Regions from separate parts of the Roseburia sp. 499 genome, predicted to be linked through region 1. Evidence: a T-box and tRNA genes for the amino acid it is inferred to sense, from the RefSeq annotation. Region 1 holds a T-box; the other holds one or more tRNA genes.

Region 1 (5,267 bases):
TTTGTGCATCCGGTTACCGGTAAGCAGATGGAATTTGAAGTGGAGCCTCAGGGTAGCCTGTTTAAAAATTAAGAATAAAAAATGTCATCTGACACATACTAAAAATATGAAAGATGAAATGAGAAAAAGTATGTGTAGAATTGGCAGAATATTGGGAATTACCATTGCAGTATATGCGTGTGTCCGCTGGTTACTGCCGTTGGTGGTTCCTTTTTTTATTGCGTTTCTTTTTGCAAAGCTGCTGAATCCAGTGGTAGAAAAACTAAATCAGAAAATGAAAATAAAGCGTGGAATAGCTTCTGTTGTTATTGTAGGAAGTCTGGTAGTACTTATAGGTTCGGTCTTGGTGATGTTTTTGTGGAGTCTTCTGGAACAGGTACGGCATATAATTTCCAATCTGGAGTACTACCAAAGGAAAGCAGGTATGATATGGGAGAATTGTTGTGGACAAATGGAGGCAATTACCGGGATTCGGGCAGAGGAATTACAAAGAAATGTGGATGTTTATATTCCAAAGTTTCAGAGGCAGGTAGAAGAAAAGATTCTTCCGTCTCTCATGGATGGTACTTTTGGTTATGCTAAGAATTTATTAGTGGTGAGTGGAGTTTGTTTCATCGTAATTATAAGTACGATACTGATTTTGCGGGATTATCATAAAATCAGAAAGGGCTTGGAGGAACATCCGGTGGGAAAGGTGGGGCTTAAGGTGTGCCGTCGGACCTATGAAGCAGGAGGAGCTTACATTCGGGCGCAACTGGTTATTATGCTGATTGTTTCCACTGCTTGTGTGGTAGGATTATATTTTGCGAAAAATAGATATGCACTGTTGATAGGGTGCGGAATTGGATTGTGTGATGCTATGCCATTTCTGGGGACAGGGACGATACTGATTCCTTGGGCGATATTTGAGATTGTTCAGGGGAAATATATGATGGCAGCCATTTGTGCGGCTATTTATGCTATATGCAGCCTTTTGAGAGAGAGTCTGGAACCCAAACTGGTAGGTGATAAGCTGGGAATGCATCCGTTGCTAGTCATTGCTAGTATTTATGTGGGATTAAATCTGTACGGAATTTGGGGATTTGCATTAGGACCTTTTTCTTACATTTTGATAAGAGAAATTTATTGTTGTAAGTTTTCGTGAATATTGATATAATAGTAAGGAAAAATGTGGTAAAATGTGCTAATCAGAAAAGTGCAGGTGGAAACGTGAAAGGACAGGAGAGGGAGAAAAAAGGACGTTTTGTTTATACAAGGCGAGTACAAAAGGAAAACGTTCGGCGGATGTTGATAGCATCGGTCTGCTTTTTTATACTTTTTTTCGTGAATTCCCTTGTTCTGCAAATTCAGACAGCAGGAACAATAAAACCTTATATTATGGCACCGTTTATGGTGCTGGCGGAGTTGTACGCAGGAGTATATATCCTAAGATCCTATCGGTGGCTTTCTAGTCGGAAAAAGTGGGATATGCGTTTACAACTTTATTTGTTTTGGCTGATTTTTGCAACGCTGATGCTTACAGCAACTTTCATGTCTGAACGTACCTTTTTCAAATTGTCAGTATATTGGATTATGACAACAGTATTGGCTGTTGTTCCGTTGTGGAATAATAAGGAGTTTTTAGTGAGCCAGGGCATTCAGATAGCAGCTCTTTTGTTTCTAATTTTCTATCAGAAACTTGGTATAGAGAACGTTATTTATTTATCGGCGAATCAGCTGATGTGTTGTGTTATTTCCAGGCAGGGATATTATAATTTTCTTCAGCGAGCAGCGGATGCTACTGCGATTGATACAGCAAAGACCTTATCGGAGACAGACCCAATGACGAATCTGTTGAACCGGAGGGGGTTGGAGCGTAGTCTCGAGCGAGTTTGGACAGGATGCGTACGCAACAATAGGATGGTTGCGGTTATTATGATTGATATTGATAATTTTAAAAAATATAATGATCATTTCGGACATTTAGAGGGAGACACTTGTATTCGTAGAGTTACTGCGGAAATTCATAAGATGACGGGCAAAAAGTCAGACCTTGCTGCCAGAGTAGGCGGTGAAGAATTTGTAGTCTGTCTCCCTGGAATGGAAAAGGGAGAGGCACTGAACTGGGCAATTAAATTGAAAGAAAATGTAGAGAGTTTGAATATTCCACAGGCTGAAGAAAATTTCTTGCCTTTTGTATCGGTAAGCGTGGGTGTAGTTTGTGGATATGCAAGACGGAGTGCTGACTTTGAACAAATGCGAAAAAAGGCAGATGAGGCTCTTTATGAAGCAAAAGAAAGCGGAAGAGCTTGTGTTTATATGGATGGAGAATGTCATGCTAGAACAAGAGTAGCGGGCAATATAAGACAGTATTATATGGAAAGAGGTTTCCGTTCTTTAGGGTAAGTTCTTGACAAGTGAATGGAATTGGAATAGAATAACTGTTACTGATAGATAAGTAAAAGTGAAGAAGAGGATTAGTACAGATTGGAACATGTACAGAGAGGGAATCGGTTGGTGGAAGATTCCTCATGAGAACATCTAGAACCTACCTTGGAGCTGCATATGAAAGTATGCCGTATCTCTGCGATAAAGAGAATGAGAGAAGTAATGCTTTGCATCACTTAATCAGGGTGGTACCGCCGGAATTCCGGTCCCTAGTAGGGATTGGAGCTCTGGCGTTTTTTGATATCATAGGAAACACTTTTTATATTTTAAGAAAAGGAGAAAATAAAATGGCAAAGGACAAAAAATTAGTAGAAGCCATTACATCTATGGATACTGACTTTGCACAGTGGTATACAGATGTAGTAAAGAAAGCAGAATTGATTGCTTATTCTAGCGTGAAAGGTTGTATGATAATTAAGCCGGCAGGATATGCGATCTGGGAAAATATTCAGAAAGAGTTGGATGCAAGATTTAAGGAAACCGGTGTGGAAAATGTATATATGCCAATGTTTATACCGGAAAGCCTCTTGGAAAAAGAAAAGGATCATGTAGAAGGATTTGCACCGGAAGTTGCATGGGTAACCCAGGGTGGATTAAATGAATTGCAGGAAAAACTTTGTGTCAGACCAACTTCTGAGACATTATTCTGTGATTTCTATGCAAATGAAGTGCAGTCATATCGTGATTTGCCAAAATGTTATAATCAGTGGTGCTCTGTCGTACGTTGGGAAAAGGAGACAAGACCTTTCTTACGTTCCAGAGAATTTTTGTGGCAGGAAGGACATACTGCTCATGCTACGGCGGAAGAGTCAGAAGCAAGAACACTTCAGATGTTGAATCTGTATGCAGATTTCTGTGAAGAAGTTCTGGCAATGCCTGTAATTCGTGGTAGAAAGACAGAAAAAGAGAAATTTGCAGGGGCAGAAGCAACTTATACCATTGAAGCCTTAATGCATGACGGAAAAGCATTGCAGTCCGGTACCAGTCACAACTTTGGAGATGGATTTGCAAAAGCATTTGGTATTCAGTATACAGACAAGGATAATAAACTTCAATATGTACACCAGACTTCCTGGGGAATGACCACACGTCTGATTGGAGCAATCATTATGGTACATGGTGATGATTCCGGATTGGTACTGCCACCGAAAATTGCACCGGTACAGGTTATGGTAATTCCAATTCAGCAGCATAAAGAAGGCGTTTTGGAAAAAGCAGCAGAAGTGAAAGAGGCATTGGCTAAGGCTGGAATCCGTGTAAAGACAGATGAAAGTGATAAGAGTCCGGGATGGAAGTTCTCAGAACAGGAAATGCGTGGTATTCCAGTTCGTGTAGAATTAGGACCGAAGGATATTGAGGCAGGAAAATGTGTATTGGTACGTCGTGACACCGGAGAGAAGACAGAATGTGCTCTTGAAGATGTGACAAAGGTTGTACCGGAGTTGTTAGAAGCAATTCAAAAGAATATGTTTGAACGCGCGAAAGCACATAGAGATTCTCATATTACAGATGCAAAATCATATCCTGCATTTAAGGATGCGGTTGAGAATAAACCGGGATTCATTCGTGCAATGTGGTGTGGCGATATGGCATGTGAGGATAAGATAAAAGAAGATACAACAGCAACCTCTCGTTGCATACCGTTAGAGGATCAGGAACCAATTTCAGATGTATGTGTTTGCTGTGGAAAGCCTGCACATAAACTGGTATATTGGGGAAAAGCATATTAAAGAAAATAATAAAATAAATAACAAAGAAGGCGACATCCGATTTACTTATCTGATGTCGCCTTCTAAACTATGTTGTCCATTGGACCATTACCTCAACTTTCTTGAGTTTTCGAAATCTCAATTCTTTTCTTTTGAAATTTTGCTACCTTTGAATTCTGTTAGTATGTATCCATATCTGAATATAGCAGCTGGATTATCACACTATTTTTCTTTTTATTCTTCGATTCAAGGCTTCTACGGAAAATCTTTTTGATTTCTTCTGTTTTCCAAATCTTTTATAAAAATCTGGATGTTCTTTTTCTTGTACCTAAGTGCTCAATCATTTGTTGAGTCTTTTAGGGAGATAAAATTAAGTTTCTGGTGGACTGTACCTCTCTTTCTTTGTTTTTGTTTTCTTTTGATGATTTAATTATATACGACAAAATAATAAATGTCAACAATTATTTTGAAAAAAATAGATTAGCAATGCTTATAACTGAAATAAAAAGTATAAGCATTAGAATATTCTGAAAATAATAAATAGCGAAAAAGAAAGTTTATATTAATGTAATCAAAATGTAACAAGATTTAGGGATTTTGTTTCATCTAAAAAGAAAAAGAGTGATATAATAGGCGAGCGGCCAATGAGCGGCGTAAGACGGAGAGAAGTAAGAAAAGGAACGAAAGATGTTATTTTGTAGTGAAGCATTTATATTTGTATTTTTGCCGGTGTTTATGCTGGTTTATTATATTACCCCGGAACGATGGAGAAATCTGGTACTGTTTCTGGGGAGCCTTTGGTTTTATTTTGTAGGAGAACGTACCTGGTTTTTTCTGATCATTGTTTCTTTAGTGATGCATTTTCTTGGAACTTCTTGTATGCAAGGAAGGGGAAAGAAGCAGCGAAAGGGAATATTGATTCTGCTATTGATATATGATTTCGGAAGTCTGTTTGTGTTTAAATATCTGCCCTTTTTGGCGGGGGAAGAAAACATAAAGTTGACGCTTCCTTTGGGAATTAGTTTTTACACCTTTCAGATAGCAGCTTATGCGATTGATGTATACCGCAGACCAGAGGAATATGAGAAGGATTTCGTAGGTTTGGGAACTTATTTGTGTATGTTCCCACAG
Region 2 (5,267 bases), 900 kb from region 1:
GGTATCTTTGAAAATAATGTATCTGCATGTCCTAAATCCTCCCAAACAAATTATTACAGTATCGCATCTAATATAAGCAAAATTACTTCTTCTTGCTTTAATTTTCTTATTACGTAGTTCATAAAAACTTCCGATTTATTAATATTTATAAATCAGTTGTCATTCCACACATAACATATCTCCATTAGTGCTAAAACAAGAATTACAAATTATTTCTAGCTTTAAATTCCTTCATTTCCATATTTACAAACCTTGAAATCATTTCTCTATAAAGAGCTTCAACCATATCTCGGGTTGCTCCATATTCTCCCGCTTTAGCTCTTGCCTTGGCGATGACCTTTTCTACACGATTGGTATCTTTTACACCATCTTCATTCTTTTTGAACGCAGATGCTTGTACCACATATGTTCCTCTTTCAGCTATAAGCTTAATTATTTCGTTATCAATTCTGTCTATATTCTCTCTTACCTGTTCTAAGTTTTCACATTTCATTATTCTGTCCTTCTGCATGATTATAATAATAGGAATTTAGTATGCAAGGTACTTTCGGACCCTACTTTCTAAACTATACCACAGAAACACTATTCCATCTACCAGAATGTTACTCTACGATAACATTCTCTTTTACTTTCTGCTCCACCATCTTGAATCAGTCTGTATTCATCTTCTTTCTACATCCATTACCCAAAAAAGGGTAAAAAAATAGCCATCTGGATGGTTAGTCCAAATGGCTTATGTGATAATTCTTACTGGATTATTTATTCTTTTCTTTTAGTTTTAAGATATATTCTTCTTCTGCCTGTTCTAATCGTTTCTGAATAGCTTCCTCCGATGGCAACTGCGATTTTATTTCTTGTAAGCGTATATTATCGTAAGTTGCAACTCCCATAGGTGTCTCTATTCCCTGAAAAGCCCACTGAACCTCTGTCTGGTCCTTATCTTTACATATCAGAAGACCAATTGTTGGATTATCGGATTCTGATTTCATTAACTCATTGACCGCATTTACATAGAAGTTAAGTTTTCCTGCAAACTCTGGTTCGAATGATACTGCTTTAAGTTCAACAACTACATAACAGCGAAGCTTAATATGATAAAAGAGCATATCTATTTTTCTTGTTTTACCAGCGACGATAATCTCTTTCTGTCTTCCTATAAAGGCAAATCCTGATCCAAGCTCTAACAAGAAGCGTGTAATATTCTGCTCTAATGCATCTTCCAACTCTTCCTCATCATATCCTACAGGAAGTGATACAAAACCGAAATCATAAGTATCTTTTACTATTTCCTGTGCAAGTTTTCCTTGTATGGCAGGAAGTTTTTCCGCAAAATTAGTAAGTGCATTACCTGATGATTGGTATAAATTTGCTTTAATACAATCAACAAGTGTACTTCTGCTCCAGCTTTCTTCTATTGTTTTTCTCACATAAAATAAAGCTTCTTCTATTGTTTTACATTTTGTTACTATTTCCACATGATGTCTCCATGGTACAAATCCGAAGATTGCAGGAAATTCTATTTCTGCACCAGCTTGGTGCAGTTTTTGATTTTCACTAATTTCTGCACCAACCTGTTGCAGTTTTAAGCTGTTTAAATCGATACTGTCTTCAATCGTATGAGCCATTTCTGAAAAGATATCGCTTGATGAATAAAACAAGTACCATTTTTTCATATTCCAAAGATTTCTTGCTGAAAAGCCTTTTTCATCTGGAAATTCATTTTGTAAATCGAGACTTAACTGCTCTACAATTCCTTTTCCCCATTTTTCTTCCGCTTTTCTTTCTACTAAATCCCGCCCCAGTTGCCAATTAAAGTAAAGCCGTTCTGTATTAACTTTAACAGCAGTTTTTATCTGTGTAGATATATAACGTTGCTTCACATCATGAATCCATTTTACATAGTCAGAATCTAAACTAATATCATGCGACTTCACAATATGAGGTTTTATTTCTTCAGGCATATTATTCCCCATTTCTTCATGATTTTTTCATTCAAAATTTTAATCAATTAGTGTGCGGAACAATTATCGCACACCAATTAATATATCACAAAAAGCGTTATTATACTACCGAGACATGATTTTATTCAGCCAAAGAATAAAATTGTGTTAATTGTTGACAAAAATCAAAAAACATGATATTATATCTAGGCTAATTTGATAACGATGCGTGGCTCAGCTTGGTAGAGCGCTGCGTTCGGGACGCAGAGGTCGCAGGTTCAAATCCTGTCGCATCGATTCTTGGCAGGGGCACCGCTAATCCTTGAAGTTTGATGGTTAGCGGTCTTTTTTTTCTAGAAAAATTCAATCATATTTTTTAAGTAGGCTAGAATGGTTATCTTAATCTCTTTCGGAGATTCTTTCATATCATTTTCAATCCATTTGACAATAATATTCCAAACGGCGCCAATATTGAACGCAAGAATATAATCCATACGAAGATTTTGACTTGTCTTATAAAAGGCGCTGTTCTTATCTACAACTTGGTCGTGAACAGCAGGAATAAAAGTATTCCACTTTTCCAAAAGCAGATGCAGAAGATGGTTTTTGTGGAGAAGTAAAAGAAAGTCTTTGTGTATTGTGCAAAATTCAAAAATTTCGTCAAGCACATTTGGAAGTCTGCAATCTTCTAACTGCTGGAGAGCTGAGACATATTCAAGCATAATATTATTTAGATAAGCATCTAATACATCGTCTTTGTCAGAGAAATTGCGATAGAAAGTTTTTCTGACAACCTGAGCTTCTATTACAATTTGTTTTACTGATATTTCAGCATAAGGATATTGTTCCATTAAGCGTAAAAGTGAGTTCGTTATTTCGTTTTTAGAACGAAGTGCACTTGGATTTTGTGATGGATTCATTGGGACTCCTTTCAGAAGTGACACATTTTTGAAAGATGGTGTCAGTTATGGTGAAATGGTTGATTTTGCGTCAGACGTATCTTATCATAGAAATGTAAATGACACAAGTGTGTATTTTACGCGGATAAGAGAGTGCAAAAGGGAGAGAAGGAAAATGGATGCATATATATGGTTATTTCCACTTTTATTTATTGTTCATGATATGGAAGAAATTATAGGTTTTGGCTTGTGGTTTCAAAAGAACGGAAATATGGTAGCAGAAAAATATCCAAGAATTTATAAAACGTATTGTCATTACAGTACCGAGGGAATGGCGGTAGCAGTATTGGAAATATTGTTGTTGAGCATCGGCATCACAACAATATCGAGGGTAACAGGTTTTTACGGTTTATGGATGGGAATGATTATTACATATGCTCTGCATCTTGTAGTGCATATGATTCAAAGTATTGTAGTACATAAATATATTCCGGCAGTGGGAACCAGTATTCTATGTTTGCCCATTACTATCTGGGTGATTTGCCAAAGCATAGCGATTTGTGATTTTTCTATAGGAAGTATTTTTTTATACAGTGTAATCGGAATTGTTTTGGCATTGTGTAATTTGAAACTAGCGCACGCGCTGATGAATTGTTTTACAAAATGGATGAAAACACAGGAGGAATAAGAAATGAAAGTTGCAGTAAGATATCAGTCCAGAGGTGGAAATACCAAAGCAGTAGCAGAGGTAATTGCAGAAATATTGGGAGTAACAGCGGAATCCATTGATAAGCCAGTGGAAGAAAAAGTAGATATTCTGTTTGTGGGTGGCGGAGTTTATATGTGGGATATGGATAAAAGCCTGAAACAATATATGGAAGATTTAGAGACTGAGCAGGTTGGGGAAATCGCAGGGTTTTCCACCACAGGAATGATGGATAACACATTAAAAAGAATAAGGGAGTATGGAGAGAAAAAAGGAATTCCGGTAAGCGATGAACAGTTGCTGTTAGTAATGTTGTTGAAAGGACACTCTGCATTAGGACTGACCGGTGGAAAACTAAGTGATAAGCAAAAAGAGCAGATAAAAGAATTTGTGGAAAAAGTGGTGGCGAATCATCAGTAGTAAAGAAGTATGAATGGGTAGATGTGGTATAAAAACCACATCTATTCGCATAATACGATAATTTTTCTCGGTGTCGTTTGCGGCGGAATGCTTCTGGTAGTAGCAGAATAGTAAACCAATAGAAAATTTTCACCAGGAGAGCAGTTAAAGCGCTGTCCGTTCATGGTAGAAATATCTGTGGTACGGCTAAGGTTCAACTGAAGAGAATTGTCTGTGGCAGTGAGATTACGGTCAAAGAAGCTCAATGCAACTTCTTCGTTGTTCCGAAGCGTAGTGATAAGTTCTGCCTGATATTGGGGCGGAAAAATAAGAGGTATCGGGCGTGTGGAATCGTAAAAGGCAGCAACCATCATACCGGGGCGCAGACGTCTGCTGTCGATAATAAAAGTGTTGGAAGAAATCATAAAATTTACCGGGCCATTTGGGGTGACAAGAGAAATCCTTTGGTTGCAGCAGTCTCCGGGAGTCTGTGAGACGTTTTGAATTATTCCGGTAATTGGTGTTAAAGAATTGTAATTCATGAAAATACTCCTTGTATCTCTCGGAATAAAACCGGGAGATTTATTTTTGCTGTTTCTGTAAGATATGCGGGAAGGGGAGAGGTGGGAACTATTTCTTGCAAATTTGCGAAAAATATGAAACAAAATATAGGAAGTATGATAAAATATGGTAAATACATTAGAAATAAGGTGGTAAAGATGAATATACGATTGCCAGAAGATGAAATGGTAGATGTGGGAATATTGGCTGGTTTGTTTCAAAATATGAATCAAAGCTATAAATTGTTTTGGTTTAAAGCTATCGTAGAAAAGGTCAGAGAGGGAATTTATATCATATCCCATGATGAACTAGCAAATTGTATGATAGCAGATGCCTGGTATATGGTTTTGGAATATAAATTAAGTCTTGGTGCTAGGAATACAAAATTGGTAGAAGTGGTAAAAAGAGCGGGAGAAGTTAGTAGGTTTAAATCTTCTGAAAAAAAGAAAAAATTTTAAAGTTTTTAACAGAGATTCAGGATAAGGAAATTATTGCGGGAAAGAGAAATATTGTGGAAAATGTACCTTATCGAATTTTGAGTCCATTTATAAAAAGGGTAGATAAAAAGATTTGGAATTTTGGAGAAAAGAAACTAGCAGAGGCGATAAATAAACAGCCACATTTAATGTATTATTTTGTTGATATCAATAGTTTATATAGTAGTATAGAAATACAACCGGCGTGGATTGAGTATATTAAGAAGAGTAGTGCAATTATTCTAGGATGGATTTATTATGAGATGGTAGATTATCTTCAAAAGCG

Evidence for each region. A T-box is a leader RNA that pairs with one kind of tRNA and senses whether it is charged. The one in region 1 lies ahead of proS (proline--tRNA ligase), so its partner is inferred to be a tRNA-Pro.
Region 2: it has a tRNA-Pro gene. The T-box ahead of proS (proline--tRNA ligase) is inferred to sense a tRNA for this amino acid. The anticodon was not compared.

The regions. Positions count from the first base shown of each region.
Region 1 is NZ_CP135164.1:2,736,499-2,741,765, reverse strand. Features, by position in the region: gene BIV20_RS13410 (RluA family pseudouridine synthase) at 1-72, shown strand, start outside; gene ytvI (sporulation integral membrane protein YtvI) at 119-1,144, shown strand; gene BIV20_RS13400 (GGDEF domain-containing protein) at 1,210-2,385, shown strand; T-box leader at 2,438-2,641, shown strand; gene proS (proline--tRNA ligase) at 2,715-4,157, shown strand; gene BIV20_RS13390 (MBOAT family O-acyltransferase) at 4,824-5,267, shown strand, end outside.
Region 2 is NZ_CP135164.1:250,252-255,518, forward strand. Features, by position in the region: gene BIV20_RS01355 (hypothetical protein) at 1-28, opposite strand, end outside; gene BIV20_RS01360 (chorismate mutase) at 203-493, opposite strand; gene BIV20_RS01365 (PDDEXK nuclease domain-containing protein) at 756-1,961, opposite strand; tRNA gene BIV20_RS01370 (tRNA-Pro) at 2,164-2,237, shown strand; gene BIV20_RS01375 (TetR/AcrR family transcriptional regulator) at 2,294-2,860, opposite strand; gene BIV20_RS01380 (HXXEE domain-containing protein) at 3,015-3,527, shown strand; gene BIV20_RS01385 (flavodoxin family protein) at 3,531-3,965, shown strand; gene BIV20_RS01390 (hypothetical protein) at 4,007-4,486, opposite strand; gene BIV20_RS01395 (hypothetical protein) at 4,664-4,963, shown strand; gene BIV20_RS01400 (HNH endonuclease domain-containing protein) at 5,017-5,267, shown strand, end outside.